DNA from 2 places in the Embleya sp. NPDC005971 genome. Region 2 is predicted to be linked to the other one. Evidence: riboswitches for the same ligand, from Rfam matches in the RefSeq annotation. Region 2 holds a riboswitch; the other holds the start of a gene.
The links. Region 2 has a riboswitch for S-adenosylmethionine ahead of thrC (threonine synthase). Riboswitches for the same ligand answer to the same signal wherever they lie in the genome.

Region 1: another riboswitch for S-adenosylmethionine. It lies ahead of ABZ374_RS01700 (aminotransferase class V-fold PLP-dependent enzyme); the one in region 2 lies ahead of thrC (threonine synthase).

The regions. Positions count from the first base shown of each region.
Region 1 is NZ_JBEXUX010000001.1:396,104-410,432, reverse strand. It holds gene ABZ374_RS01745 (SRPBCC family protein) at 110-544, shown strand; gene ABZ374_RS01740 (ArsA-related P-loop ATPase) at 552-1,736, shown strand; gene ABZ374_RS01735 (M48 family metallopeptidase) at 1,760-3,028, opposite strand; gene ABZ374_RS01730 (hypothetical protein) at 3,045-4,433, opposite strand; gene ABZ374_RS01725 (hypothetical protein) at 4,522-4,821, opposite strand; gene ABZ374_RS01720 (NYN domain-containing protein) at 4,901-6,526, opposite strand; gene ABZ374_RS01715 (hypothetical protein) at 6,691-6,927, opposite strand; gene ABZ374_RS01710 (exonuclease domain-containing protein) at 7,198-7,836, shown strand; gene ABZ374_RS01705 (Lrp/AsnC ligand binding domain-containing protein) at 7,947-8,225, shown strand; gene ABZ374_RS01700 (aminotransferase class V-fold PLP-dependent enzyme) at 8,390-9,781, opposite strand; SAM riboswitch class IV at 10,033-10,149, opposite strand; gene trpD (anthranilate phosphoribosyltransferase) at 10,262-11,344, opposite strand; gene ABZ374_RS01690 (response regulator transcription factor) at 11,430-11,843, opposite strand; gene ABZ374_RS01685 (hypothetical protein) at 12,024-12,434, opposite strand; gene ABZ374_RS01680 (cytochrome c oxidase assembly protein) at 12,444-13,559, opposite strand; gene ABZ374_RS01675 (heme-copper oxidase subunit III) at 13,635-14,264, shown strand; gene ABZ374_RS01670 (cytochrome c) at 14,311-14,329, shown strand, end outside.
Region 2 is NZ_JBEXUX010000038.1:33,918-48,246, forward strand. It holds gene ABZ374_RS29205 (helicase-associated domain-containing protein) at 518-2,935, opposite strand; gene ABZ374_RS29210 (hypothetical protein) at 3,163-4,215, shown strand; gene ABZ374_RS29215 (hypothetical protein) at 4,405-5,793, shown strand; gene ABZ374_RS29220 (DUF916 domain-containing protein) at 6,135-7,157, shown strand; gene ABZ374_RS29225 (LPXTG cell wall anchor domain-containing protein) at 7,201-8,370, shown strand; gene ABZ374_RS29230 (trehalose-6-phosphate synthase) at 8,414-9,880, opposite strand; gene ABZ374_RS29235 (peptidase inhibitor family I36 protein) at 10,086-10,490, shown strand; gene ABZ374_RS29240 (hypothetical protein) at 10,475-11,416, shown strand; gene ABZ374_RS29245 (glucosyl-3-phosphoglycerate synthase) at 11,448-12,425, opposite strand; SAM riboswitch class I at 12,618-12,769, shown strand; gene thrC (threonine synthase) at 12,786-14,060, shown strand; gene ABZ374_RS29255 (MoaD/ThiS family protein) at 14,057-14,329, shown strand, end outside.

The DNA.
Region 1 (14,329 bases), on a different contig from region 2:
GCAGGTCGGGCACGATAGCCTTCGAGCGGATCGGTTGTACGCGGACATCCGGTGATGTCCGTCCGGGACAGCCATAACAGCTACGCGAGCTTCCGGAGGACTCCTCACGATGGCTGAACGGACCAGCTCGACCATCACGATCGACGCCACGCCGGCCGAGGTCATGGCCGTCATCGCGGGGTTCGAGGGCTATCCCGAGTGGACCGGCGAGGTCAAGGAGACCGAGGTCCTGGAGGTCGACGACGCGATCGGGCGCGCGGTGCGCGTGCGGTTCAAGCTCGACGCCGGGGTGATCAGCGACGAGCACGTGCTCGGTTACACGTGGGACGGCGACCGCGAGGTGCGCTGGACCCTGGTGACCAGCCAGATGCTCAAGGCGCTCGACGGTCGCTACGCGCTGAGCCCGATCAGCGGCGGCACCGACGTCACCTACGAACTGACCGTGGACGTCAAGATCCCGATGCTGGGCATGCTCAAGCGCAAGGCCGAGAAGGTCATCATCGACCGCGCCCTGACCGGGCTCAAGAAGCGCGTCGAGAGCTGAACCGGCGGTGACGCGGGTCCTGCTGGTCACCGGCCTCCCCGGGGCCGGACGCACCACCGTGGCGGCGGCGACGGCGGTGGCCTCGGCGCGGGCCGGGCGACGCACGCTGCTGCTCGCGGCCGACGGCACCCGCGACCTGGACGCGGTGCTCGATGTGCCGGTGGGCGCGGACCCGTTCGACGCGCTGCCGAATCTGACCGTGCAGCGGGTCGCCGCGCGGGCCGAGTTCCAGCGCGAGTTCCTCCTGGTCCAGGATCGGTTGAGCCAAGCGCTCGCGGTGGTCGGGGTGGATCCGCTGGATCCCGAGGAGATCACCGTGTTGCCCGGCGCCGGCGATGTGCTGGCGCTGCGGGTGCTCGCGCGGGCGGTGAACGCGCGGCGCTACGAGTTGATCGTGGTCGACCTGCCCGCCGTCGAACGAGCGGTGCCGGCGCTGGCGTTGCCGGAGGGACTGGCCCGTTACCTGGACCGGTTGTTGCCGGTCGAGCGTCAGGCGGCCCGGGCCCTGCGGCCCGTGCTGGCCGCGGTCGCGGGGGTGCCGATGCCCGAGGACTGGGTCTACGACACGGCTCGACGGGTGAACATCGAGCTGGAGGTGTTGCGGACGCTGGTGTCCGCGCCCACGACGACGGTCCGGGTGGTGGTCCGGCCCGGGACGGTCGCCCTGGCCGCGGCGCGGCGGGCCGCGTCGGCGCTGGCGCTGTTCGGCCACCGGATCGAGGACGTGATCGTGAACGGGGTGGGCGCCGCCGACTCGCCCGATCCGGTGGTGCGTTCCCGGGCCGAGGTGGCGCGCGAGACGGTGGACGCGCTGTGCGCGCTGTTCCCGCGGGTGCCGCTGGCACAGATCCCGACCCTGGCCGCCGAGCCGCTGGGCGCAGCCGAACTCGCGGACGTGGCGGTGCACTTCGCACCGGTCGGGCCGGGCGGCCGGACCGACGACGAGCACCTGATCGAACGCGACGGCGAGCGGCTGACGTTGCTGCTTCCGCTGCCGGGCACCGATCGCGACGATCTGGACCTGCTGCGCCGCGGCGACGAACTGGTGATCACGGTCGGCCCGAACCGCCGCCTGTTCAAGCTCCCGTCGGCCCTGCGCCGCTGCGTGATCGAGGGCGCGGGTCTGCGCGACGGCGTGCTGCGGGTGCGCTTCGTGCCGGACCCGGCGGTCTGGATGCGCCCGAGCACGTAGCCGGTTCGCCCGTCCCGCCCGGCTCACCCCTTCCCGTGCAACCGCTCCCAGTCGCGCGCGAGCGCGATGCGCTCGGGGGCGGAGGGGTGTGAGCCGAACAGGAACTGCAGGATCGGGTTCGGCGTGACGTTGGAGCGGTTGGCCACGGCCAGGCTGTGCTGCATCCGGATGAAGGCGTCCGGGTCGCGGGTCAGGTCGAGCGCGTGCACGTCGGCGCGCGCCTCCAGCCGCCGACTGATCAACATCTCGCCGGGCCCGGCCACCGTGCCGATCACCGCCACGACCGCGAGCAGCAGGGCCAACGAACGCGGGTCGCCCGGACCGTCCGCGCCCGCCCGGCGCAGCAGCGGCGCGCACGTCATCAGCAGCCCCAGCGCGCACACGCCCGCCGCGAGCGCCGCCGCGCCGATCAGCGTCCCGTGCAGCACGTCGTTGCGCTTGGCGTGCCCCAGCTCGTGTGCGGCGATCAGCTCCACCTCGCGCGGATCCGCGTCCCGCACGGTCGTGTCGTAGACCACGATCCGCCGGGTCGAGCCGAACCCGGACACGTACGCGTTGAGCGCGGTGGTCCGCCGGGACGCGTCCGCGACCAGGACGTCCCGGACCGGCACCCCGTCCCGCTCGGCCAGTTGCATCAGCGACGTGCGCAGCGGCCCCGGCGGCATCGAGTGGAACTTGTTGAACGCCGGTTCGACCAGCAGCGGATACAGGAACGAGATCGCCACCACGAGCAGCGCGCCCGCGCCCGCCGCGAGCAGCCAGCCGGCCCGGGGCAGCGCCCGGATCAGCGCGTACAGGCCGAGCGCGACCAGCAGGAGCAGCCCGGTGGACAACGCGAAGCCCTTGGCCAGGTCCAGCCACCAGCTCCCCCACGACTGCACGGACAACCCGTACCGTCGCCGGACCACCTCCAGCCGGGCCGCGAACGGCAGCGTCGCCAGCCGGCCGATCAGGGCCAGCACCAGGCCGCCGAGCAGGATCCGCCACGCCCACCCCCCGCCCACGGGCCGGGCCACCGCCTCGATCACCCGCGCACCGAGGGGGGTGAGCCCGAGCACGAGCGAGACCACCAGCGACAGCGCCATGGACAGGTACGCGGGCGGCCGGGCGGCCCGGGCCAACGAGCGGCCCCGGGCGATCTCGGCGGTGGTGAAGTCCCGGGCCGCGTCCGGGTGGGTGAAGCCGCCGGGCGGCTCCGCCAACGGGCGCCACGGCGTGGTCACCACGACCGCCACCAGCAGCACCAGGCCCGTGCACACCAGGCAGATCAGCAACAACCTCTGGACCGACATGCCCGCCGTACCCCCGTCATCCGGCCTGCGTCCGCAGGTAGTCGAGCCAGGTCTTGGTGAAGGCGTCGGGGTTGGTGCCCAGCACGGACACCATCGCCGACGCGAGCGCCGAGGCCGGGTCGGGCGCGTTGACGCCGGGCGGCCGTTCGGCGCCGACCGTACGGTACAACTCGACCAGCTTGACCTGTCCCCACCGCTCGGCGATCAGTTTGCACGCCAACCAGCCCATCTCGTACGCCTGGGGCAGGTCGTCCTGCGTGGTCTCGAAACTCGGGTCGGCCGGCAACTGCGTGGGCACCTTGCCCGCCTTCACGTCCCGACGCAGTTCGGGGGCGGCCGTGCGCATCGTCTGCGCCGATTCGAGGTAGCCGACGTAGTCCGCGAAGCCCTCGGACAGCCAGGTCGGCGTCCAGGCCCGGGTGAACGCCCGACTCGCCACGTGGGTGATCTCGTGCGCCATCACCACCCGACGCTCCAGGTCGCCCAGTTCGCGAAAGGCGTCCGGATTGACGATCACCCGGTCGGCGGCGGCGGCGTCCGCGGCCGCGCCGCGTTCACCCGTGGTCACCGCCGCGATCTTGAGATATTTGCTCGGTTCGGCGCCGAGCAGCCGGGCCATCTGCGCCTGGGTGCCGGGCACCACGACGACCGTACGCCCGGGCCAGGACTCCCCCCAGACCGCGCTGACCTGGGGTACCGCCTTGTCCGCGGTGTCCGCGTACGCGCGCAGCTCGTCCCGGGTGCCGATGCCGAGCACCGTGCTGTGCGTGCCCTGGACGACGGTGACCGGCCCCAGGTCCCACACCTGGGTGGGGGTGCGCATCCCGGCCGCGGTGCCGTCGGTGTCGGCCGCGAGGTACCAGGTGCCGGCGCGCAACACGAAGGTCAGGTACTGCGGCACCCGTACCGGGGTCACGTCGTGCCCGGTGATCCGGTAGAGCAGGTCGACCTGTGCGGTGAAGGCGGGCGCGCCGAGGGCGCTCTTGCGCGCGGCGGGGAGTTCGAACACGTCGGGGGTGACGATCTCGTACTCCCACCCGGCGAACGGCACCTCGGCGATGTTGTCGAAGACGCCGATCTGGGTCTGGCGGAACGCGGCGTCCTGCGGGTCCAGGCCGGCGGTGAACGCCTCGCGGTCGCGGGAGAGGAACGCGGCCGCGCGCCGGTCCAGGAGTGCGCCGACCGCGGTCCGACGCGCGTTGGCGTGTTGTTCGCCGCCGTCCGCCGCGGGCCGGCCGGGACCGTCGAAGGCGCCGGCGTGCGGTCGTGACGGCGCGTCGGTCACCGTGTCCGAGACGAACCGGGTGACTCCGAGGACGGCGCCGAGTTGGGCGAGCGCGCACAGCACGACCAGGACGGGCAGCAGGCTGCGGATCCGGCGCGCGGCCCGATTCGGGTCATCCACGTGGTCGATCGTAACGTGGGCGGCACGAACGGCCGGCCGAACCGGACCGGGCGGCCCCGAACGAGGTCGCCGGCCGGGTCGGCGCGGGTCACCCGGGTCGGACGGCCCCGCCGATCGGCTCGCGCAGTTGGGCGCCGACCGCCGCGAGCATGCCCTCGGCCGCGAACAGACGCAGCGCCGTCAGCGTTTCCTCGTCCAGTTCGGTGTGGTCCGGGTGAGCGGCGCGCTCGCCGTACTCGCCGGAGTCGGCAAACGGAGAGACACCCGATAATTCGGGCGATACGTCGGAATCCATCGATCGAGCGCTGATCAACGCCGGCCCGATCGAGGCCGGTATCACGCAGCCGGCGCGGCCGCGGCCTCGGTGCGTACGACAGGCGATGCGCATGTGGCTTCTCCCCTTTCGTCGACTTTCCCGGTCAACGGTAGGGAGCGGCACCGACACGCGGTGCGAACGGCGGCCGGAGTCAGCCTCGGGTGAGCCTGCGCAGCAACATCGTCGAGGGCACCGGTCGGGCGCCCGCCTTGCGCACGCCCTCGGCCACCTCGCGGTCGGTGGAGACCACCACGACCGGACGGCCCGGCGGCTCGGCCCGGACCAGCCTGCGGATCAGCTCGTCGGCCGTCTCGCCCGGCTTGCTGAACATCACCCGCACCCCGCGCGCGGGCGCCAGCAGCACCGGCGCGTCCAGTTGTGCGCCGTCGAACACGCAGGTCACCTCGCAGCCGGTCTGCGCGGCGAGCCCGGTGAGCCCGCCGACCAGCCGGTCGCGCTGCTTGTTCAGCGCGAGCGTGGGGTAGCCGGTCTTGGTCACGTTGTAGCCGTCGATCACCAGGTGCGCCTGCGGCAGCGCGAGCAGTTGGTCGAGCAGAGCCGGGTCGTCGCCCTCCAACGCGCGCTGGGCGATGTCCTTTATCCCGGACGCCCCCGGCACCACCGCGTCCACCAGGTCGGCGGGCCGAATGCCCACCGGCGGCAGCGCGAGTTCGCGGCGCAGGCCCTGCGCGGCCTCCAAAACGGTGTCCAGGAGCAGCCGGACCCGGGTGTCCTCCATGCTGCGGCCCTCGCGGGCGGCCCGGCGGCTGGCCTCCAGCGCCGATTCGACCTCGGCGACCCGACCGCGCAGTCGGCGGGCCTCCTTCTCCGCGGCGGCGATCGCGGTCTGCGCCTCGACCCGCACCGCGTCCAACTCGGAGCGGGCCCGGCGGGCCTCCTTCTCCTCGTGCTTGGCACTGCCCTGCAGGCCGCGCACTTGGCGGCGCAGGTGGTCGGCCTCCTTGCGGGCCGTCTCCAGCTCCGCACGCAGCCGTTCGTGCTCGGTCTTGGAGGCCGCGCGCAGTACGCCGACCTCGCGCTCCAGGCGGGACAACGTCTCGGCGGCCTCGGCCTCGGCGCGGTCGGCGGCGGCCTCCTTGGCCGCGTCGCCGGCGGTCTCGATCAACCGGACCCAGCCGCGCGGGCGCAGCAGGTACGCGGCGGCGGCCACGTCGAGCGGGTCGGCCGCGGCGGGCACCTTGCCGGCCTCCAGCGCCTCGGAGATCTCCGGCAGGCCCTTGCGGAAGCGCTCCGCTATGCGCTGCCGGAACACCGGGTCGTTCTCCAGCGCGGCGGCCAGCGGGGTCGCGGCGAACTTGGCCCGGCGCTGGTGGGTGAAGCGGGCGAACCGGCGCAGCGGGCCGGGCACCTCGTCCGCGGTCATCGTGCCGAGCGCGTCCGCGGCCACCGAGATCACCCGGACCCGAACCGCCTCGGGCAACGGCCCGGACAGCGCCTCGGGCTCGGCGGGCTGCGAGTCGGCGGGGCGGGAGTCCGCAGGCGGCGGCTCCGCGCGTGGCGCCCGGGCCGGCGGGGAGTCGGCGCCTCCCGGTCCGGCCGGGTGCGCGTGCGCCCCGGGATCGGTGCGGCCGTCCGGCTCCGGGTCGACCGCGTGGTCGACGGGCCCCTCGGGCTCGGCGGGGACGCCGGACAGGTCGGTCCCCGCCTCGGTCCGGGCCTGCGGGTCGAGGTCGGGCTCGGCTGCCGGCACCGCCTCGGCGGCCTCGGCGGCGTGCGCAGGCGTGACCTCGTCCGCGCGGGTATCCGGTCCGCTCACTGCTCCTCCGGTCCTTCCCGTTCCCTTGAGGCCCCTCCCCGCGTCACCGTTGCCGGGACGCCGACGCCTTGATCATGGCGCGTTCCGGACCGGGGACGGCCGCGCCGGGCCGCCCCGATGCCGAAACGATGCACAGTCCCATTGTCGCCGCACGGTCTCGGCGCTCAGCTCGCGTCGGGGCGCGCCACCAGCTCGACGGAGTCGGTCGCGTTGCACCAGCGGCAGCGCACCGACTCGATCTCGTCGGAAACGATCTCGCGTTCCTCGACCCGGGCGACGCCCGCGAGGTCGAGGTGGGTGAACTCGACCGCCTTGGTGGTCCGCGTCACGTCGAACCGGGTCAGGTTGCCGCAGAGCGAGCAACGCCACCGGGTGTCCTCGGTGGGGGCCTGGATCGACATGCGTGTTCCTTTCCTGTTTGGTCCGCGAGTCCTGTTCGGTCGCGAGCTTTTCCGATCGCGAGCGGTCCGCGTACACCCATGATGCCGGGCGGCGAGAGGCACCTGGGCGCGGCCGTGTCGGGCCGGAAACGTACCGTCCGGTACATGAGCAGCACCGCGCACCGGGATTGCCGGTCACGAGGTTCGGCGGGTCAGGGCTTGCCGGCGGCCGACCCGCCGCGGCGTTCCCGCCCGCCGGACAGTATCGCCCCGGGCCACGAGTTGCGAACCATGCACGGATCCCGAGCGATTCGTGACGAGGTGGAACGACAGGTGTTCACGGTCGTGGATCTGGAGACGACCGGCCTGGATCCGCAGGAGGCCCGGATCACCGAGATCGCCGCGGTCCGGGTGCGCGGGACGGATCGGTTGGGCGAGTTCGCGACGTTGGTCGCGCCCGGCGTGCCGATCCCGGAGTTCATCACCGACCTGACCGGGATATCCGACGACCTGGTGGCCGACGCGCCGCCGCTGCACCTGGTGTTGCCGGCGTTCACCCACTTCGCCGAGGACGCCGTGCTGGTCGCCCACAACGCCCCCTTCGACGTGGGCTTTCTGCGTGCGGCGAGCCTGGCGTGCGGTCGGCCGTGGCCCGATCTGCGGGTGGTGGACACGCTCGCGCTGGCCCGCGCGCTGCTGCCGCCGGGCACGGTGCCGAACATGCGCCTGGGCACCCTCGCGCGCTACTTCGAGGCCCCCACCGACCCGACCCATCGCGCGTTGGCCGACGCCCGGGCGACGGCGCACGTGCTGCGGGCGTTCATCGGCCGGATGCACGAGAGCGGGCGGCACGAGTTGGCCGACCTGCTCGACCTGGGTCGACCGCCGGCGCCCAGGGCGTGGCCGGGGCAAACCACTCCGATCGGGTGACCCTCCGGGCGTGTCGATCGGGCGGTTCTTCCGCCCGTGGTGGCTGCCCGCGTGGGTCGCGCGCCGACTAAGCTCGGGCATCTTGTCGTCGAGAGCCGGAGGACTACCCCGTGATCACCGCGATCGTGCAGGTCAAGACGCGTGTGGACCAGACCCCGGAAATCGCGGAGGCGATCGCCGCGATCGAGGGCGTGAGCGAGGTCTACTCGGTGACCGGCGAGTTCGACCTGATCGCCATGGTGCGCGTCCGCGCCCACGACGACCTGGCCGACGTCATCCCCGGCCGCCTGAACAAGGTCCCCGGCGTGGAAGCCACCACCACCCACATCGCCTTCCGCACCTACTCCCACCACGACCTCGAAGCCGCCTTCGCCATCGGCCTCGAATAGCTCCGCCCCCGGGCGCCCCACAAGCGCCCGGGGCCGCCCGCCACCGCGACAAGCCCCGCCCGGGCCGACCGAACCGGCCCGGACGGCGTTCGAGGACACCCCCGGCGGGGCCGCCGCCCGGCCCGTTCGGCACTTGAAGACCCCCGGCCGGCAAGGCCGAGTACCTACGCCGCCGGCAACTGCCGTGTGCGCGGGTCCGCGTCCGGAACACACCGCCCGCCATCAACCGTGTAGCTCCACAACGCCCCCCGCTCCACAAGCTCGCGCACCGCGGCCACAAAGCGGTCCAGATGCTCCACCGGCGTCCCGAGCCCGAAACTCACCCGGATCGCGTTGAGGTTCTGCTCTCCCTCGGGCGCGTCCGGGGACCCACACTCGGTCGGCTGATCGGCCCGCCCGCCCAACAGGTGCCGCACCAACGGATGAGCGCAGAACAACCCGTCCCGCACCCCGATCCCGTACTCCGCCGACAACACCGCCGCGAACCGCGAGCTGTTCCACCCCTCGACCACGAACGACAACACGCCCACCCGCGCCGACTCGGGCCCGAACAGCTCCAGCGCCCGCACCGCCGGAATCGCCGCCAACCCCGCCCGCAGCCGTGCCGACAGCGCCTCCTCGCGAGCGACCAGCGCCGCCGGCCCCGCCTCGGTGATCGCCCGACACGCGGAAGCCAACGCGTAGGCGCCGATCACGTTCGGCGATCCCGCCTCGTGCCGAGCCGACCCGCTCTGCCACTCCACGTGGTCCCGGCTGACCGCCTTGCTCGCCCCGCCACCGGCCAGGTACGGCTCGGCCGCGTCCAACCAGTCGCCCCGACCCGCCAATACGCCCGAGCCGAACGGCGCGTACAACTTGTGCGCCGACAGCGCGATCCAGTCCACGTCCAGGTCGGCCACCGACACCGGGTGATGCGGCGCCAGTTGCGCGGCGTCCAGCACGATCCGCGCCCCGTGCCGATGCGCGACCTCGGCCAGCTCGGCGACCGGGAAGATCTCGCCGGTCACGTTCGAGGCACCGGTCACGCACACCAGCCGAGGCCCGTCGCCGGACCCGGCGAGTGCCGCCTCCAACGTCGCGACCGCCTGCGCCGGCGATCCGGGCGCGGCCAGTTGGGTCACCCCCGCGTGCCGGCGCCACGGCAGCAGCGCCGCGTGGTGCTCGGTCTCGAAGACGAACACCCGGGTGCCCCGCGGCAGTACCGAGGCGAGCAGGTTCAGCGAGTCGGTCGTGCCGCGGGTGAACAACAGCGTGTCGTCGGCCCGCAACCCCAGAAAGCTCGCGACCGTGGCCCGACTCTGCTCGTACAGATCGGTGGACAGCTGGGACAGGTAGCCCGCGCCCCGATGCACGCTTCCGTAATACGGCAGGTAGGCGGACACGTCGTCCCACACCCGCTGCAGACACGGCGCGCTCGCCCCGTAGTCGAGCGCGGCGTACTCGACCTCGCCACCGGTCACCAGCGGAACGAGAACATCCCGACCGACCACGGGCAGCGGAGCGGCGATGGCGACGTCACAGTCGAGGGCGGCGGCGGAAGTGGTGTCGACAGACATGGCGAAACTCCTCGGCAGGCACGGAACACCCCGGCGCATGTCGATTGATCGACATTGAACGGAGCCGGTTGATCCGCTGATGAAAAGTGATCTCGGGACCGGGCCGATGACGACCCGGGAATGACGCGCGAAAACTCAGCGCGTACGGAATAGGGCGATTCGCCCGTTTCGAGAAAGAGATTTCACGCCATCACATGCTCCCCAGGTACAGGACCCGGGTCACATGGAGCATCGACTGCCGTCATGCGAGGGGTCCGCGCTTGCCAGGACGCCTTACGACGCCTGACCGTGTCATCACCCGGGGCACCCCACCGCGGAGCGAGGGTTGCCGGACAGCAAGCCGGGGCTTTCCACTGTCACTCGTGACCTGCGCAGAATTATTACCGGATGCAACGTCGCGCGCAACGACGGCCCCATCGTTCCCACATCCTGGACGCCGGCCGGGCGGGCCGCGCACGACCCACCCGACCGCCGAGCCCGCTACCCCTGTGCGAACGAACGCGTCGTGGCCACCCACCGCTCGAGCGCGGCCTGCGCGGCCCCCGAGTCGATCGCCTCGGCGGCCCGATCGATCCCGGCCGCCAACTGCTGGGTCAGCGACCCCTCGCCCGTACCCAACGCGGCCAGCGCCGCCGCCGAGTTCAACAACACCGCGTCCCGCACGGCACCCTTCTCCCCCGCGAAAAGCCTGCGCGCGACCTCCGCGTTGAACGCCGCGTCACCGCCGCGCAACGTCTCGATCCCGTTCAGCGCGATCCCCAGGTCGCGCGGATCCACCCGGTCCTCGCGCACGTCGCCGTCCCGCACGATCCACACCTGCGACGTGGTGGTGACGGTCAACTCGTCCAGGCCGTCGTCGCCGCGGAACACCAGCGCGGTCGCACCGCGATCGGCCAGCACCCCGGCCACGATCGGCGCCATCCGCAGATCCGCGACCCCGATCGCGTGGAACCGCACCCGGGCCGGATTGGTCAACGGCCCGAGGAAGTTGAACGTGGTCGGCACCCCCAACTCGCGCCGCGCCTGCGCCGCGTGCCGCAGCGACGGGTGGAAGCGCTGCGCGAAGCACAGCGTGATGCCCGCCTCCTCGGCCGTGCGCGCCACCTGATCCGGAGTCAGGTCCAGCACCACCCCGAGCGCTTCGAGCACGTCGGCGGCCCCGCTCGACGAGGACGCCGCCCGGTTGCCGTGCTTGACCACCGTCTCGCCCGTACCCGCCACCACGATCGCGGACATCGTCGAGATGTTCACGGTCCGGGCCAGGTCGCCGCCGGTACCGACGATGTCGACGGTCCGGCCGGGCACCTCGATGGTCGACGCGTGCGCGTACATCGCCTGTACCAGGCCGGAGACCTCGTCCACCGTCTCGCCCTTGGCCCGCAGCGCGATCACGAACCCGGCCACCTGCACCGGGGTCGCCTCGCCGGTCATGATGTGGTCCATCGCCCACGCGGTCGCGTCGGCGGGCAGGTCGTCGCCACGCATGAGCGCCGCCAGGAGGTCCCGCCAGGAACGGGCCGCCGGGTTGCCGCCGCTCTTGTTCGTAGAGGTCGAGGCGCCCATGGTCCGCTCCCGCTGTGTCATCGGATAAGTCCGCGACAGCGTACCCACCGGGCCGGGCCCGGCCGGGCGGTTATCCGGGATGCGGTCAGGCCGGCTGACGTCCCGCGATCCGACCGCGGATCAGGTCGGCGGCGGCGTCCGCGAGCGTGCGCGGGTCCAGCGGGTGGGCGACCACCGCGTCCGCGCGGCACCACGTGGCCAGCCACGCGTCCTGCGGGCGACCGACCAGGGTCAACACCGGCGGGCAGTTGTAGATCTCGTCCTTGAGCTGACGGCACACACCCATGCCACCGGCCGGGGCGGTCTCCCCGTCCAGGATCACCAGATCGATGCCGCCCTTGTCCATCGCCTCGATCACGGCGGGCTCGGTGGCGCATTCCAGGTATTCCACGAACGGCACGTCGACGGCGGGCCTGCGCCCGAGCGCGAGGGTGACCTTCCGACGGGTGTTGCGGTCGTCGCTGTACACGAGGACGGTCATGGTCTCGCCGCGCGTCATGTCCACCTGCCTGTGTCTGGGCTGCGAATCTTCGGGGCTGCGCATCTTCAACGCTTGTTCGGCTACGGGGGCAACACTCGGACCGACCAGGATGTTAGCGCTTTCCGGCGGGAAAATGTGTGCCTCGTCACGCCCTCGTCCCGGCTCGCCCACACCCGCCGCGCCGGCCGCGCCCGCGACTCACCCGCGCGCGAGCACCTCGTAGCCCTGCGCGTCCCCGCCCAACCGCTGGGCCAGGCCCGCCATCCGGGTCCGCTCCCGGGCCGGCTCCAGGCCGGTGAGCACCTGCTGTCGGGAGATCAGCACCCGCAGCGGAAGCTCGTCGGGTGTCGGCGCCACCACCGCCCAGCCGTCCGGCGTCAGGATCCGGGCCGCCTCGTCCGCCGCCGCCAGGTCCGGCAGCGTGAGCACGTGCCGCATCACGAACACCCCGGTATCCACCGGCACTCCGGCCGCCCGCAGCTCCGCGACCACCGCCGAATCGGCCCGAGCCGGATCGAAGCACGAACCGACGACGGTGAGCGTGCCGTCGTCCACGAGCACGGGGGCGGGCTCCGGTCGACGACGGCGCAGGAAACGTTCGAGGATCATGCCGCGACGCTACTGGGCCGCGTCGGCCGACCGCGGTTCGGACCCTCGGGCGACCCGGACGGCCGAGTCGGCCTCCCCCGTTCGGGCAGAGTCACCCGGAAGAGTGCTCTTCGGCACGGATTTTCCGGCCGCTTCCAGGCCCGGTTCGGCACCCTCGCCGGCCTCCGCCGCCTCGCGTGCCAACCGCTCCTCGCGCGCCTTGCGACCCGCCTCGATCAGTTCGAGCCGATCCAGCCGACGATCCTCGCGGACCGCCTCGCGCTCCGACGCCCGAGCCCACTGCACGAACAACACCAGGAAGACCAGCAGTCCGATGATGTCGCCGCTGCCCCACAGGATTCCGCCCGCCGTGCCCTGGTCCGAAAGCGGACTCGCGCCCCAGTCCCGACCGAGGTCGTTGTACCAGTCACCGGCCAGGACGTTGGACGAACTCATGATCGCGATACCCAGCCACGCGTGGAACGGCAACGTCGCGAACACCGCGAGCAACCGCATCGGATAGCTCGCGCGCGGCATCGGATCCAGTCCCAGCAGTGGCCAGAACCACATGCAGCCGATGATCACGAAATGCACGTGATTCATGTCGTGCATGAACGTGTTCCGCAACGTCAGCTCGTACCAGGGCGTGAAGTACAGGGCGAACGGGTTGAGCACGAAGATGAATCCGGCGAAGGCCGGGAAGGTGACCACCTTCGCGTATCGGCTGTGCAGCAGGGCGTTGAGTCGATTGCGCCACTTGGCGGGCAACGTCCGCAGGGCGAGGGTGATCGGTGCGCCGAGCGCCAGGAAGATCGGCGTGATCATCGCCAGCACCATGTGCTGGACCATGTGCACGCTGAGCAGCACGGTGTCGTAGGCGGCCAGCGCCGACTCGGTCGCGAGCAGGAACGTGCCCAGCCCCAACCCCAGGAAGGAGAAGCTGCGCCACCGCGACCACGAGTCCCCACGGGCTCTGAGCTTGTGCACGCCGTACAGATAGAGGCCGCCGAACAGCATCGCGACCAGAATCGGGATCGGTTCGAACACCCACCCGGTCAGGAGCCGAATGGGGGTCAGTTCCGGCGGTACGTTCCCAGGGGTCGCGTGTGCCAGAAACATCCCGGCATCGCCTGCAGAGCCACTCACGGAACCAGAGCCTAACCCCGACACGTTCTACAAGGGTTACCCCCCGAAGTGTGGGCAGATCCGGCGACCGCAATAATGGCCGCCGTGGCGACAGCAACTTCACTAGAAACCGGGCCCCCCTCACACGGGACACACGGGACGCTCAACCGTCCCAACTTGGTCAGCATCGGCACGATCGTCTGGTTGGCGTCCGAGCTGATGTTCTTCGCGGCCTTGTTCGCGATGTATTTCACGATCCGCTCCGTCACCGGTGCGGACGCTTGGCGTGAGCACGCCAGTGAGCTGAACATCCCGTTCTCGACGGGCAACACGACGATCCTCGTGCTGTCCTCGCTCACCTGCCAGCTCGGCGTCTTCGCGGCCGAACGCGGTGACGTCAAGAAGCTCAGAATGTGGTTCGTCATCACCTTCGTGATGGGCGCCGTCTTCGTCGGCGGCCAGGTGATGGAGTACACGGAGCTGGTCAAGGAGGGCACGACTCTCTCGTCGTCGGCTTACGGTTCGGTCTTCTACCTGACCACCGGCTTCCACGGCATGCACGTGACAGGCGGTCTGATCGCCTTCCTGCTGATCCTCGGACGCACCTACGCGGCCCGACGGTTCACACACGAGCAGGCCACGGCCGCAATCGTCGTCTCGTACTACTGGCACTTCGTCGACGTGGTCTGGATCGGTCTGTTCTTCACGATCTACGTCATCAGGTAGACGTCCCGACACTCACTACGCAGACGACATTGGACCGGGGTTTTCCGTGAAAAAGCTCTCCGCGC
Region 2 (14,329 bases):
GTTTCGGTGGTTTCGGTGGTTTCGGTGGCGGGGGCGTAGCGAGCGGGTGGGGCTGGGACGCGGGCCGAGCCCGGCAGCGGGGGCGCGAGCGCAGCGAGCCGGTGGCGCCGGTCGCGGGCCGAGCCCCGGCAACCAGACCGAGATCGCGAGCGCAGCGAGCCGGAAGGCGCCGGTCGTGAGGTGAACAGCACGACCGGACCGGGGTCGTGAGCGGAGCGAGCGGGGTGGGCGTCGGTCGGCGATGCGGCGTTGCTTCTTGTTGGGCGCCTTCGGCGCCGGCTCGCGAGGCACCACTTTTTTGTTCCGTCGCGGGCTCCTCCACAAAAAAGTGGCCCCTCGCTCGTGACTTCGTGTCCCTGCGCTTCGCTCCGGGCCACGAAGTCTTTGTTTTGCGGCTCCGCCGCTCTCCGCGCTGCGCGCGTCGATCACGAGGTCTTGGCCGCCTCGGGGGCGCTGACGCGCCTGGGGGTGGGGGCTTGGGGGTGGGGGCTTGGGGGTGGGGGCTTGGGGGTGGGGGCTAGGTTGTTTCGGCTACGCCGGTGATGCGGTGTAGGGGGTAGGTGTGGATTTCGCCGGTGCCTTGTTCGTGGGCGGTTACGTAGCCGCCTTCCAGGCGGAGGGGGACCACGATGTGTTGGGTGGCTCGGCCTTCGCGGGTTACGTGGCCGATCCAGACTGCTCGGCGGTCGGCGTGGGCTGCCTGGAGGGCCAGGAGGGTCTCGGCGGCCGAGGTGCGGGGGAGTTCGATCGGTTCGCCGTCGCGGTCCGTGCCGTCGTCGGCGCGGCCGGTGGCGGCGGCGTCGCCTGCGCGGATCGCGGTGACGGCTGCGCCGAGGAGCGCCTCGCCGGGGGCCGGGGGCTCGCCGGCGACCCGGGGCGGGGCCGAGCGCGGCGGGGTGCGTCTGGTGTCGGGGCGGGTCAGTACCAGGTCGCCGGTGGCGGACTCGGCGACCGGCGCGAAGCCCATCCCGCGCAGCTTCTCCAGCACCAGGTCCGGGGCGGACTCGGCGGCCAGCACGGTCGGGGCCAGTCGGCGCAGCCGCAGTCCCGCGGCCCGGCGGTCGGCGAGCAGTTCGCCCAGCAGCGCGTCGTCGTCGCAGCGCAGGAAGGCCCCCGCCGTGCCGACCCGAATCCGGCCGTGTCGGCGGGCCACGTCGTCCACGAGGTAGCCGAGCGGTTGCGGCACCGGGGTGCGCGAGTGGGTGGCGAGCAGGTGGTGCAGATCGGCCGCGGTACGACCGGCGTCCAGCGCGCGGCGCACCGACGTCTCGGTGAAGCGGTACACGGTGGCGCCGCCGGTGGACTCCACCTCGGCGGCCAGGTGCAGTTCGTGCGCGAGGTCCAGGACCAGCGGGCCCGGGGCCACGGCGGTGAGGTCGGCCTGGAGGAAGACGTAATCCAGCGGCTCCGGGAGCAGCGGGGTCAGCGCGTCGCCCGCCTCGTAGACCCGGCCCTCGGCCAGCGTGCGGGCGTATCCGGCCAGCGCGCCCCGCCCGGTGATGCCGAGCAGTTCGGCCTCGACCAGCATCGCCCGGAACAGCTCCTCGGGCAGCCGCGCGGCCCGGATCGGCTGATGCCAGGTCAGATGCGCGAGCAGCGAGTCGGCGTCGGTGGCCGAACCCGGCGGCAGCGCGGCGAGCGTGGTCAGGATCCGGCGCCGCACCTCGGGCGCGGCGGTGCGGTCCACCTGCATGCCCAGCGCGCCGATCGGGCGGTCCTTGTCGTCGCGCGAGCCGACCAGCGAGGGCACCCGGGTGGTCTCCAGCCAGGTGCCGGCGAGTGCGGCCCAGCGGGTGCCCACCGGGGTGCGCCGCCAGGTGTCGTACGCGGGGGTGGGCAGCCACTGCTCGTCCGGTTCGCCGTCGCCGGCGACCAGGCCCATCGCGTAGGCCAGTTCCAGCCACAGCGCGACCTCGGCCTCGGGCGCGTCCAACTGCACCGCGGTGCGCTTGAACTCGCGCATGCCCAGGCCGCCGGCCCGCAGCACGGCCGGGCCGCCGGTGCTCCACGCCTCCAGCAGGTCCTCGACCCGACGCACGGCGGTGAACGCGGAGCCGGCCGCCAGGCTGTCCACAGCCTGTGGATCGTGCTCGCGCGTGGGCAGCTCGGGCGGCGCGGGCTCCGGGGTCCGGTGCACCCGGCCACCGCGCAGGTGCAGCGCGACCTCGCGCGGCAACACCACCGCGTCCGGGCCCGCCGGGACCAGCAGTGCCCGGGCCAGCAGCCACTCCACCGGGGTACGCGCCGCGTCGGCGCGCACCGGCCGGTCCGCGCCGCGCACGCTGCCCGCGGCCGGCCCCCAGACCAGCTTGTCCAGCACCTCGCGGGCCGCCTCGGGAGCCTGCGCGAGCAGTGCGTCCAGCCGGGTCGGGTCGGTGAACAGGTCGGTGATCGCCGCGATCGCGGAGACCGCGTCGTGGCTGGAGCCCAGCCCGAGATCGGCGAGCACCTCCTGGAGCCGGGACGGCGCGGTCGGGGCCGCCGCGCCGGCCAGGGTCGGGCCGAGCCCGGCCGGACTCGCGCCGACCAGGTCGCGCACCGTGCGCACCACCCGCAGCGCGTCGTCGGGGCCCCACAGCAGGGCCTGCTCACGCAGGTTGGCCACCGCCCCGGCGAGCAGCTCGGGGTCCACGCCGACCAGGGTGTGCAGGCGGGCCGCCGCGAAGCCGTCGGGCAGCACCACCGCGGCGTCGACCACTTGGAGGGTGAACCGGTCCAGCCGCTCCAGGGCGCGCGCGATCGAGGCCCGCGTGGTGGCCCGGGTGGCGAGCTGGGTCAGGTCCACCGGGACCGGCGAGGTCAGGTCCGGCCGGGCCCGCAACAACGCGGCGAGGGCCGCGTCGGTGCGTCCGCGCAGATCCTCGGCGAGCGTCCGGGGGCCGGACTCGGCGAGCCGATCGGCCTCGGCACGGGTGGGCGACGCAGACGTGGTCATCCCATCAACGTTAGACGGTCCGCCCGCCGATGATCACCGGTCCCGCGATCCCGGTGCCTCGCGGCGGCCGAATATCGGCCGCCGGCGGCGGCTCGGGCGGTCCGGGCGATCACCATTTCGGTCAACCCCTCGCTCCGCTACGCCCGCGCCCCTACGCTGAGTTGTCGCTTTACCGATGCAAGCGTCGTGCCGATGCGACGATCCTTCGGCAGGGGTGGGGTGGGGGCGTGAACTTCGAGAGCGATCATCTGGTTCTGCAGTACCTGGGCGAGGTCGGCGACGCCGCCCAGCGCAGACTGCGTCCCGCCGACCGGGCCCGGCTGGTGGAGCGGTTGCGCAGCCAGATCAACAGCGAGCGCGAGCGGCTGAACGCACACACCCCCGGCACAGTGCAGGTCGTGCTGGATCGGCTCGGCAGCCCCGAGGCCGTGGTCGGACACGAGTTGTACCGGCTCGGCGATCTGCGCACCGCCGGGGCCGACGACGGCGCGGGCGCGATGTCGATGCGAGGTTCGCGCTACGCCACGGTGGCGCGGCAGATGGGTTTTCGCGCGGACGCGACGCCGATTCCGGCCATCCCGGATCCGTCCCGCCCGCAGCCGGCCGCGCCGCCGCCGGCCGCACCGCCGGCGCCTCGGGTCTCCCCCGAGGCGGCCCCGGCGGCGGCCGGTCCGCCCACGCTCGCCGAGACCGCGGCCGGCGGCGCCGCGACCAAGCCGGTCCCGCTCGCGGATCCCGACGAGGAGCCGCTGTGGTGGCGGACCCCGCCGGAGGGCGGGACGCCGGAGCGCCCCGGCCCGGACGTGTACGGCGACGGCTCGCTGCACGCGCCGGCGTATCCGATCGGTGTGCTCTCGGACTCGTCGGCGACCTGGGACGACGAGGAGTCGCTGACCGAACCCACGCCGGCCCTGGGCATGTTCGGTCCGGGCGCGCTGCGCACGCAGGTGCGCGAGGTGTTCGCGATCGCGATGATGGCGATCGGTGCGATCGTCGCCTCGACCGTGGTGGTGCTGCTCGGCTACCTGGTGGTCTTCACCGCGGGCGCGTGGTCGCTCAAGGAGCGGCGGTTCGCCGCCTTCTACGTCCCCGGCGCCACCGCGCTGGCGTTCGCGATCGGCATGTGGCTGCGCGCCACCGGGCACCTGGGCACCGATCTGGCCCGGGACGAGGCGTGGGATCGCTTCGGCGAGCTTTTGCCGGCAATGGTCCGGATAGCCGCGATCGCCGCGTCCGCGTACCTGTTGTGGCGACTGAATCGGCGCCGGATCACGGCGTAGGCACGGGAATACCGCCCGTATTCGGGCCGGTCCGGGTGTGACGTACTCCGCTGTCGGAGCGCCGTACCCGCTCTTTACGATCCCATTAATTAGGTTAGCCTTACCTCCTCTGCATCGGACGGCGCCCGGACCTACCGCTAATAGGTCCGGGCGCCGCCCTGTGCACACTGCCAGATGGAGGAGCCAAGGATGACGAACGGAGCGCGGCCCCAGCCCGCGAACCGCTTGATCCGCTTCGGTGCGATAGGCACGACCGCCGCGCTGGCGATGGCCGGCGTGAGCCTGGCCTCGCCCGCGCAGGCCGCCGGAACCCCGTCCGTGAGCGTGTCGCCCAACGTCGACATCAACCCGGACGGCGCCACGATCACCGTCAACGGCACGGGATTCGACAAGGTGCGCAACTCCGGCAACGGGGTCTACGTCCTGTTCGGTCCCAAGATCGACGACTACTACACCAACGCGGGGGCCTACAGCGCCCAGGCGTGGGTCGCGGGCAGCAAGATGAGCGCCGACGGCGCCTTCACCACGACGCTCGACGTCAAGGCGAAGTACACCGACGGGAACGGCAAGGAGGTGGACTGCCTCAAGCAGGAGTGTCGGGTCGTCACCTTCGCCGCGCACGGCGCCAGCATGACCGACCGCAGCCAGGACACCTTCACGCCGGTCGCGTTCAAGAACAACACGCCGGCCGCGCCCAAGCTCGCGGTGACCCCGGTCAGCGGAGCCGACCCGGCCGGGCAGACCTTCACCGTCACCGGCACCGGCTTCGACCCGGTCCGCGACGGCGGCAACGGCATCTACGTCGCCTTCGGCCCCAAGGGCGCCGACTGGAACACCAACCCGGCGCCGTACCAGGCGACCAAGTGGGTGCGCACCGCTCCGTCCTCGCCGAGCCAGGCCAAGCTGAACGCCGACGGCAGCTTCACGCTGACGCTGGACAACATGAAGGCCAAGTACAAGAACGCGAACGGCGTCGACACCGACTGCTCGGTCACCACGTGCAACGTGGTCACCTTCGCCGCGCACGGCTCGCCCGACCGCAGCCAGGACACCTTCCTGCCGGTCGCGTTCAAGGCCGTGACCGTCCCGCCGGGCCCCGGCACCGGCTACCAGGTGATCACCACCGACGTGCAGGGCGGCCCGCTGACCCTGGGCGTCGGCGGCACCGACGTCGCACTCCCGGGCGTCACGCTCAACGGCAAGGACGCCTTCACCGGCGGCGCGCTCAACCCGCTCACCGTCTCCGACGCCCGCGGCACCAACGCGGGCTGGACGCTCACCGGCCAGGCCAGTGACCTGACCGCCACCGGCGGCCGGATCGTCGGCGACAACCTCGGCTGGACCCCCACCGCGAAGTCCGTCACCGGCACCCTGCCCACCGGCGGCACCGCACCGCAGGTCACCCCGGGCGCCAAGGCCGAGCCCGGCACCGGCCTCGGACAGCCCCGCACCCTGTGCTCGTCGGCCGCGGGCGCCAGCGCCGGTTCCTTCGAATGCGGCGGCGCCCTCAAGCTCGGCGTCCCCGGCATCACCGTCCCCGGCACCTACACCGGCACCCTGACGCTGACGCTGATCTGACCCCGGCGCCCCAAGGAACAGCGACACCCGTCCCCCGACCCCAACCCGTCGGGGGACGGCCCCGCCCCACCCCCATGCACGCCCCACCCACGCACCACACCCACCCGCGCCGCACCCCCGGCGCGTCAGCGCCCCCGACCCAGCCCGCCCCGTGATCGACGCGCGAAGCGCGGAGAGCGGCGGAGCCGCAGAACTTTGACTTCGCGGCCCGTAGCGAAGCGAAGGGACACGAAGTCACGAGCGAGGGGCCACTTTTTCTCGGAGGAGCGCCGGCGGGGGAGAGAAAAAGTGGTGCCTCGCGAGCCGGCGCCAAAGGCGCCCAACAAAGGAGCCACCCCCCCATGCGCCCCGCCGCCCGCCCATTGCCCACCCTGCCCACCCTCCTGGCCCTCCTAGCCCTCCTGCTCCCCCTCCTGGCCTCCGCCACCCCCGCCCAAGCCGCCGACGAGTTCACCTGGGGCGTGCAACCGGCAGGCGGGCGCGACCACTTCGTCCTGACCGCCGCGCCGGGCCGGACCCTGGTCGACGTGGTCGGCGTGTCCAACTTCGGCGACAAGCCGCTGACGCTGCGCGTGTACGCGACCGACGCCGTGCTCGCCGCCGACGGCGGAATGACCCTGCTGACCGCCGCCGAACGGCCGAAGGACGTCGGCGCGTGGATCGGCTTCGACGCCGAGTCGTACACGGTCGAGCCGGGCAAGCGCGCGGACATCCCGTTCCGGCTGACCGTCCCGGCGGACGCGAGCCCCGGTGACCACACCGGCGCCATCGTCGCCTCGATCAAGGCCGAGGCGACCGGTCCCGGGCAACAGCGGTTCGACGTGGACCGGCGTGTCGGTGCCCGGATCTACCTGCGGGTGGACGGCCCCGCCGTGCCGCGACTGGCGATCGAGGACCTGCGGCTGTCGTACGACAACCCGATCGCGATGTTCGGCGGCGCCGAGGCGGTCGTGCGCTACCGGGTGCGCAACACCGGCAACGTCCGCACCACGGCGGGGGTCGAGACCACCGTCTCCGGGCTCGGTGGTTGGCGACTGGGCGGCCCCGCCCGAGCCGCCCTGCCCGAGTTGTTGCCGGGAGCCACGCACGAGGTGGTCCAGCGCTTCGACGGTGTCTTCCCGGCCGGTCGACTCACCGCGGACGTCAAGGTCACCGGCAACCCGGCGACCGTGACCACGAAGTCGACGAGCGTATGGGCACCGCCGTGGTTGCTGCTGGGCGCGATCACGCTGCTGCTCGGCGCGCTGATCGCCTACGGCGTGACGGTGCTCCGTCGCCGCCGGCGCGTCGCCACCGAAAAGGAGGCCGCCCTCGCGAAGGACGCCGCCTCCCCCACCGAAGTCACCGCCGACCCGACCGGCTGAGCACCCGCCGTCGCGTCGCCGCCCCGATCCACCAGGAGCCGACATGCACACCTCCCACCGCCTTCGTCGCGCCGCAGGCTCGGCCGCCGTGCTCGGCCTGGCCGCCGCCGGCGTGCTCGGCGCCGCCGCCGGCGCCTCGGCCGCACCCGCCGACACCCGCGCCGAGAGCCCGGCCACGCCCACCGCGACCGCCTCGCGCAACACCGCGCTGGCCCCGGCCGGCGACGAGATCACCGTCGTCGGGCGCGGCTTCACCCCCGGCGCCCGGGTCACCGTCGCGCTGTACGCCGGCGACACCGTCGACCGGGCGGGCAGCCGCACGCTCGCCGCCGACGGGCAGGGCGTCGTCGCGACGCCGCTGCGGGTGGGCACCGGATTCGCCCCGGACGCACCCGCGTTCGAGGTCCGGGTCGGCGTCGACGGCGGGCCGACCGCCAAGGTCGCGGTGACCTTCGCCGCACCGGCACCGGGCGGCACTCCCCGATCGTTGCGCGCCGCCGCACCGGCGGCCTCGGCCCAACTCGGGCAGGCCGCCCCGCAGGCGGCGGCCGGCGGCGCCAAGCTGACCGTCACGCCGAGCACCGGCCTCGATCCGGCCGGCGCGTCGATCACGGTCTCCGGCTCCGGCTACGCGGCCGGCAGCGGCAACGGGATCTACGTGGTGTTCGGCCCCAAGGAGGCCGACTGGACCACCAACGCGGGCAACTACGGCGCGTCGAAGTGGCTCAAGGCGTTCGGTCCGGGCGGGATCAACCCGGACGGCACGTTCTCCGCCACCCTCACCGACGTCAAGGCCACGTACAAGAACGGCGCGGGCAAGGACGTCGACTGCCTCAAGACCGAGTGCTACGTGCTGACCATGGCCGCGCACGGCTCGCCCGACCGCAGCCAGGACGCGTTCGTCAAGGTCTCCTTCAAGGGCGGCTCGGGCACGACCGGATCGGGCACGACCGGCGGGTCCGCCGGCACCACCGGCGGCACCTCGGGCACCGGCACGACCGGCGCGGCGACCACCGGCGGCGGCTCGACCGGCGGCACCGCCGCGGGCACGAGCGGCACGAGCGGCGGCGACGCGGGCAAGTCCGGCGGCGGCAGCCTGCCGCTGACCGGACCGGCCGGCCTGGTCGGCGCGAGTGTCCTCGGCGTCACCCTGGTCGGCGCCGGCACGGCCGCCGTACTGACCACGCGCCGCCGCCGCAACAACACGCCCTAGGCAGTCGCCCGCGCCCGCCGGCTCGACCGACGGGCGCGGGCGACTACTTGCCCAGCGCGTCCAGTTGCTCCAGGAACCACTGTTGCGGGTTCAGCGCGACCGCTGCGGCGGCCAGCCGCCTGGTGCGCCGCAGCCGCTCGGCGGAGTCCATCGTGAGCGCGGTGTGCAGCGCCTCGGTGGTCTGCGACACGTCGAACGGGTTGATCACGATCGAGTCCGCGCCCAGTTCCTCGAACGCGCCGGCCTCGCGCGAGAGCACCAGCGCACAACCCCCGTGCGCCTCGTCCAGCAGCGAGACCACCGGAATCTCCTTGGCGACCAGGTTCATCCCGTCCCGGATCGGGTTCACCAACGCGACGTCGGCCAGCCGGTACGCCGCCAGCGAGCGCGGGAAGTCGTCGTTGACGTGCAGGATCAGCGGCTGCCAGTCGCCGGTCCCGAACTCGTCGTCGATCTCCTTGGCCACCCGCTGCACCGCCGCCGTGTACTCGCGGTACTCCGGCAGGTCGTGCCGGGAGGGATAGGCGAACGCGACGTGCACCACCCGACCGAGCCATTCCGGTCGGGTGCGCAGCAGTTCGCGATAGGCCAGCAGGCCCCGGACGATGTTCTTGGACAGTTCGGTCCGGTCCACCCGGACGATCACCCGCCGATCGCCGACCACCTCGCGCAGTCCGGCGAGCCGGGTGTCCACGTCGGCACGCGACGCCCGCTCGCGCAGGAACTCGCCGTCCGCACCCAGGCCGTGCACGCCGATCTCGGTCACCCGGCCGGCGTGCGTGACGGTCATCGCGTCCCGGTCCACCACCGCGCCGAGCACGTCCGCGCAACAGTCCAGGAACGCGAGCGCCCAGCGCCGGGTCTGGAAGCCCGCGTGGTCGGCGCCGAGCACGCCCTCCAGGACGAACCGCGCGATGTCGTCGGGCAGCAGGCGGAAGTAGTCCGGCGGTGCCCACGGGGTGTGCGCGAAGTGCCCGATCCGCAGATCCGGGCGCAGTCGGCGCAGCAGCACCGGCACCAGGGTCAGGTGGTAGTCCTGCACGACCACCTTGGCGCCCTCGGCGGCCTCGTCGGCCAGCGCCTGCGCGAACGCCTGGTTGTATGCCTCGTAGGAGACCCACTCCTTGCGAAAGCGCGCGTCGAAGACCGGCTTGGACGGGGTGTCGTAGAGCAGGTGGTGGACGAACCACAACGTCGAATTCGCTATGGCGTTGTACGCCCGGGCGAAGGTGCCCGGGTCGATGTCGAGCATCCGCACCGCCAGGCCGCCGGTGTCGTGACCGGCGAGATCCAGCCGGCCCGAGGGCGCCGCCCGGGTCGCGGTCCGGTCCGCCTCGCCGAGCGCCGAACACACCCATACGGCGCCGGTCCCCTGCCCGGCGGTGGACAGCCCGGACACCAGTCCGCCGCCGCCTCTGCTCACCGAGAGCGTGCCGTCGTCCTCCAGTGAGAAGGACACGGGACCACGATTGGACGCGACCAGGACACCGGCGGGAGGGGGAGCACTCATGCCCCGACCCTAGCCACGCATCCCGGTGCGCAAACCCGGCCCGATCGTGCCCCCGACTCGAACGGTGTGGCGAGTATCACGTGTCCATGTCATTACCGGGAGTAGCGAGGGTGTGCTTTCTCTTGACTCGTCGGGCCGATCCCACTCGCATGCGACGGGCCCGGCACCTCGGGCATGCGGGCAACGGGGCAAGGGGGAATCGGATATGCGCAGCAATCGTGGGCTCGGTGCGGGCGCCGTGGCCACCGCACTGGTCCTCGCGGCCGGCGCCACGCCGGCGGTCGCCGAAGGGGACGGCGCGTGCAACGACGGGGACGCGTGTCTGTACTACAACTCGAACACCAAGGGCGCGCGTTTCGACCATCGGTACAACCTGTCGAACTACGCCGGTTACACGTTCATGCGCTCCCCGGACGGCGGCAGCGGCACGGGGGTGCCGGTGAAGAACCACGCCGCGTCGGTGTGGAACAACGACCCGACGCACGTGCTGCGGATCTACTACGGCAGCAACTATCAAGGTCCGATGCAGGAGATCGGCCCGAAGTCGACGGCCAATCTCGACCCGGCGCTGAAGAACAACAACGCGTCGGGCAGTTGGACCGCGCAGTAGGGCGCCCGCGCCACGCGCCGGCCACGATCGCGCTGCTGTGCCTCGCGCTGGCCGGCTGCACCGGGGCCGGCGACCGCGCCGACCACCCACCCGCGGCCGACCGCGCGTCGGGCGCCCCGCCGCCGGCGGCGACCCCGGTGACCGGCGACGTGAGCGGGCTCGACCTGCCGATCGCGGCCTACCTGCCGACCCCGGAGCAGCGTGCCCGGCGGGCCTCGGCCGAGCTGGTGCTGATCCGGGACTGCCTGGCCCCGCTGGGCCTGACCTACCAGGCGCCGCCGGCCGCGGCCGGTGGGCCGGTGTCGAAGTCGCGCACCGAGCGCCGGTACGGCGTGGGCGACGCGGTCGAGGTGGGCACCTGGGGCTTTCGGCCGCCGGGTGCCGTCGCCGGCGGTACGGACAAGCCGAGCGGGCCGGCGCCGAGCCGGGAGCTGGCGGTGGCGCTGTACGGCGAGGCGGGCGCGGACGGGGTGCCGCCGGATCCGACCGAGGGCCGCGATCGGCCGGGGCCGGGCTGCCTGGGCCGGGCGCGGTTCGCGCTGGGCGTGGATCCGGCGCTGGAGCGCGCGGCGCTGCCGGGTCGACTCGACGTGGAGTCGTTCGAGCGATCGCGGGCCGATCCCCGGGTGCTTCGGGTGTTGGCGCAGTGGTCGACCTGCATGCGCGCGAAGGGGTTCGACTACCCGGACCCGTTGGCGGCGGGCGGTGATCCGGCGTGGGACACGCCCACACCGAGCGCGCGCGAGATCGCCGCGGCGAGGGCGACGGTGGCCTGCAAGACGCAGTACGACGTGGCGGGCACCTGGTACGCGGTCGACGTGGCCTATCAGCGGCAGGCGATCGAGCGTGAGGCGGTGGCGCTGGCCCGGGTGCGGGCGAACGAGGAGGAGTGCGCCCGCCGGGTCGGCGCGGTGCTGGGCGACTAGGGCCTGTCCGGCGGCCGGCCGGAAATCGCCCTCAGCGGTCGACCAGGCGGGTCCGCGCGCGGTACTCGGGCACGGTCGTCATCGGCGGCCGTTCCCGGGCCGCGACGTCGTGGGTACGCAGCCGGAAACCCTCCTCGTCCCGCTCGAACTGGGTCAGCGCGGTGCTCAGCTCGTCCGGGTGCGCGCCCGTGGGGCCGCGGCGCAGTCGACGCTCGACGGCCTGGAGTATCTCCGCCGCCATCCGGCCGAGCCCGGCCTCGTCCTGGTGGCTGTGTCGGCGCACGCCCACATCCACCTGGGCCATCGCGTCCAGGCCGACCAGGCGCAGGGTGTCCACGAGCATCGCGGTCTCGATGCCGTAGCCGCACGGGAAGGGCAACTGTTCCAGGAGCGAGCGCCGGGCCGCGTATTCGCCGCCGAGCGGCTGGACGAAACCGGCGAGTTCCGGCCAATGCAGATTCAGCAGCGGGCGTGCGACCAATTCGGTGACCCGGCCGCCGCCCGCGGGCACGATCGTGTCGCCGATCTCCAGCGGCCGGTCGTACATGGCCTTGACCAGTTGCACCGAGGGGTCGGTCAGCAGCGGGCCCAGGATCCCGGTGACGAAGTCCGCCGAGAAGTCCTTCAGATCGGCGTCCACGAACGCCACGATGTCGCCGTCGGTGACCAGGAGCGAGCGCCACAACACCTCGCCCTTGCCGCGCACGGTCGCCAGCGTGGGCAGGATGTCGTCGCGGTGCACGACCCGGGCGCCCGCGTCGGCGGCGACCCTGCCGGTGTCGTCGGTGGATCCGGAGTCGACCACCACCAGCTCGTCCACCAGCGGCGATCGCTCGATCAGCTCGGTCCGGATCACCTTGACGATGTCCCCGACGGTCGCCGCCTCGTTCAACGCGGGCAGGACGACGCTGACCCGGGTGTCGCGTTTGGCGTCAAGAAGCTTGTCGACGGGCCAGTCGGCGGCGACGGAGGACCGTCGTCGAAGCCAGGCGCTCACCTCGGGCTGCACGTTCGAATTCCCCTGTCGTCGCCGGTGCTCCGGCCTCGGTCGCGGCCACCCTTTATCGTCTCGCGAGGTGGACCGGATGATCGACGCGGCACCGGTTCGGTTACAGTCGTCGTCACCGGATACGACGATCGCACGTCGAGCCGGACAAACGCGGACCGGCCACCTTGCGAAGGGTGTGTCCACCGCCATAGCAGCTCATCCAGAGGGGCAGAGGGAACGGCCCGTTGAAGCCCCGGCAACCATCCGATCGTCATTCCTCGTGACGCGCTTTCGGCGCGAGCGAGCGCCGGCGGTCGGACAGGTGCCAAGTCCGGCCCGTGGGACCCCACGGGTAAAGATGAGGACAGAAAGGCCCTCGCCATGGCGACACCCACCGCCACCCGCTCCACCAGCGCCACCTCCACCCCCTTCGGTCCGGCCGTCGCGCTGTCGTGTCGCGAGTGCGGCGAACGCACCGAACTCGGCCCGAAGTACGCCTGCGAGTCCTGTTTCGGCCCGCTCGAGGTCGCCTACGACTTCGGCACCGTGACGCGCGAGCAGATCGAGGCCGGCCCGCAGAACATCTGGCGTTACGCGCCGCTCCTGCCGGTCTCGGCCGACGTCGCCTCCCGCCCCAATCTGAACCCCGGTTTCACCAAGCTCGTCCGGGCCGAGAACCTGGGCCGCGAGCTGGGCATCGCGAAGCTCCACGTCAAGGACGACTCGGGCAACCCGACGCACTCCTTCAAGGACCGCGTGGTCGCGATCGCCGTCGAGGCCGCCCGCACCTTCGGTTTCACCACCCTCTCCTGCTCCTCCACCGGCAACCTGGCCGGCGCGGTGGGTGCCGCCGCCGCTCGGGCGGGCCTGCGGAGCTGCGTGTTCATCCCGGCCGACCTGGAGGCCGGCAAGGTCGTCACGGCGGCCGTCTACGGCGGCGAGCTGGTCGCCATCGAAGGCACCTACGACGAGGTCAACCGGTTCTGTTCGGAGCTGATCGGCGACCCGGCCGGTGAGGACTGGGGCTTCGTCAACGTGAACCTGCGGCCGTACTACGGCGAGGGTTCCAAGACGCTCGCCTACGAGATCGCCGAACAGCTCGGCTGGCGACTGCCCGAGCAGATCGTGATCCCGATCGCGTCCGGTTCGCAGCTCACCAAGATCGACAAGGGCTTCCGCGAGCTGATCGCGCTCGGCCTGGTCGAGGACGCGCCGTACAAAATCTTCGGCGCGCAGGCGACCGGGTGCTCCCCGGTGGCCGCCGCGTGGAAGTCCGGCCACGACGTGATCCGCCCGGTGCGGCCGGACACGATCGCCAAGTCGCTCGCGATCGGCAACCCGGCCGACGGCCCCTACGTGCTGGACGTGTGCAAGCGCACCGGCGGCGCGGTGGAGGACGTGACCGACGCCGAGGTGGTCGAGGCGATGAAGCTGCTGGCGCGCACCGAGGGCATCTTCGGCGAGACGGCGGGCGGCGTGACCGTCGGTTGCCTGCGCAAGCTGCTCGCGTCCGGCGCGCTGGACCCGGACGCCGAGACGGTCGTGCTCAACACGGGCGACGGCCTCAAGACGTTGGACGCGGTCACGCCGACCACCGGCGCCACCGCGACCATTCGACCCACTCTGGATTCCTTCCGAAAGGCCGGCCTGGCATGAGCGTCTCCGTTCGCATCCCGACGATCCTGCGCACCTACACGGGCGGGGCGGCCGAGGTGTCCGCCGAGGGGACGACCCTCGCCGAGGTTCTGGGTGCCTTGGAAAAGGACCACGCCGGAATTCGCGCGCGCATCCTCGACGACGAGGGCAAGCTGCGTCGCTTTGTGAATCTGTACGTGGACGACGAGGATGTGCGCTTCGCGGACGGGCTTGCCACGGCGATCCCCGACAAGGGCACCGTTTCGATCATCCCGGCGGTCGCCGGCGGT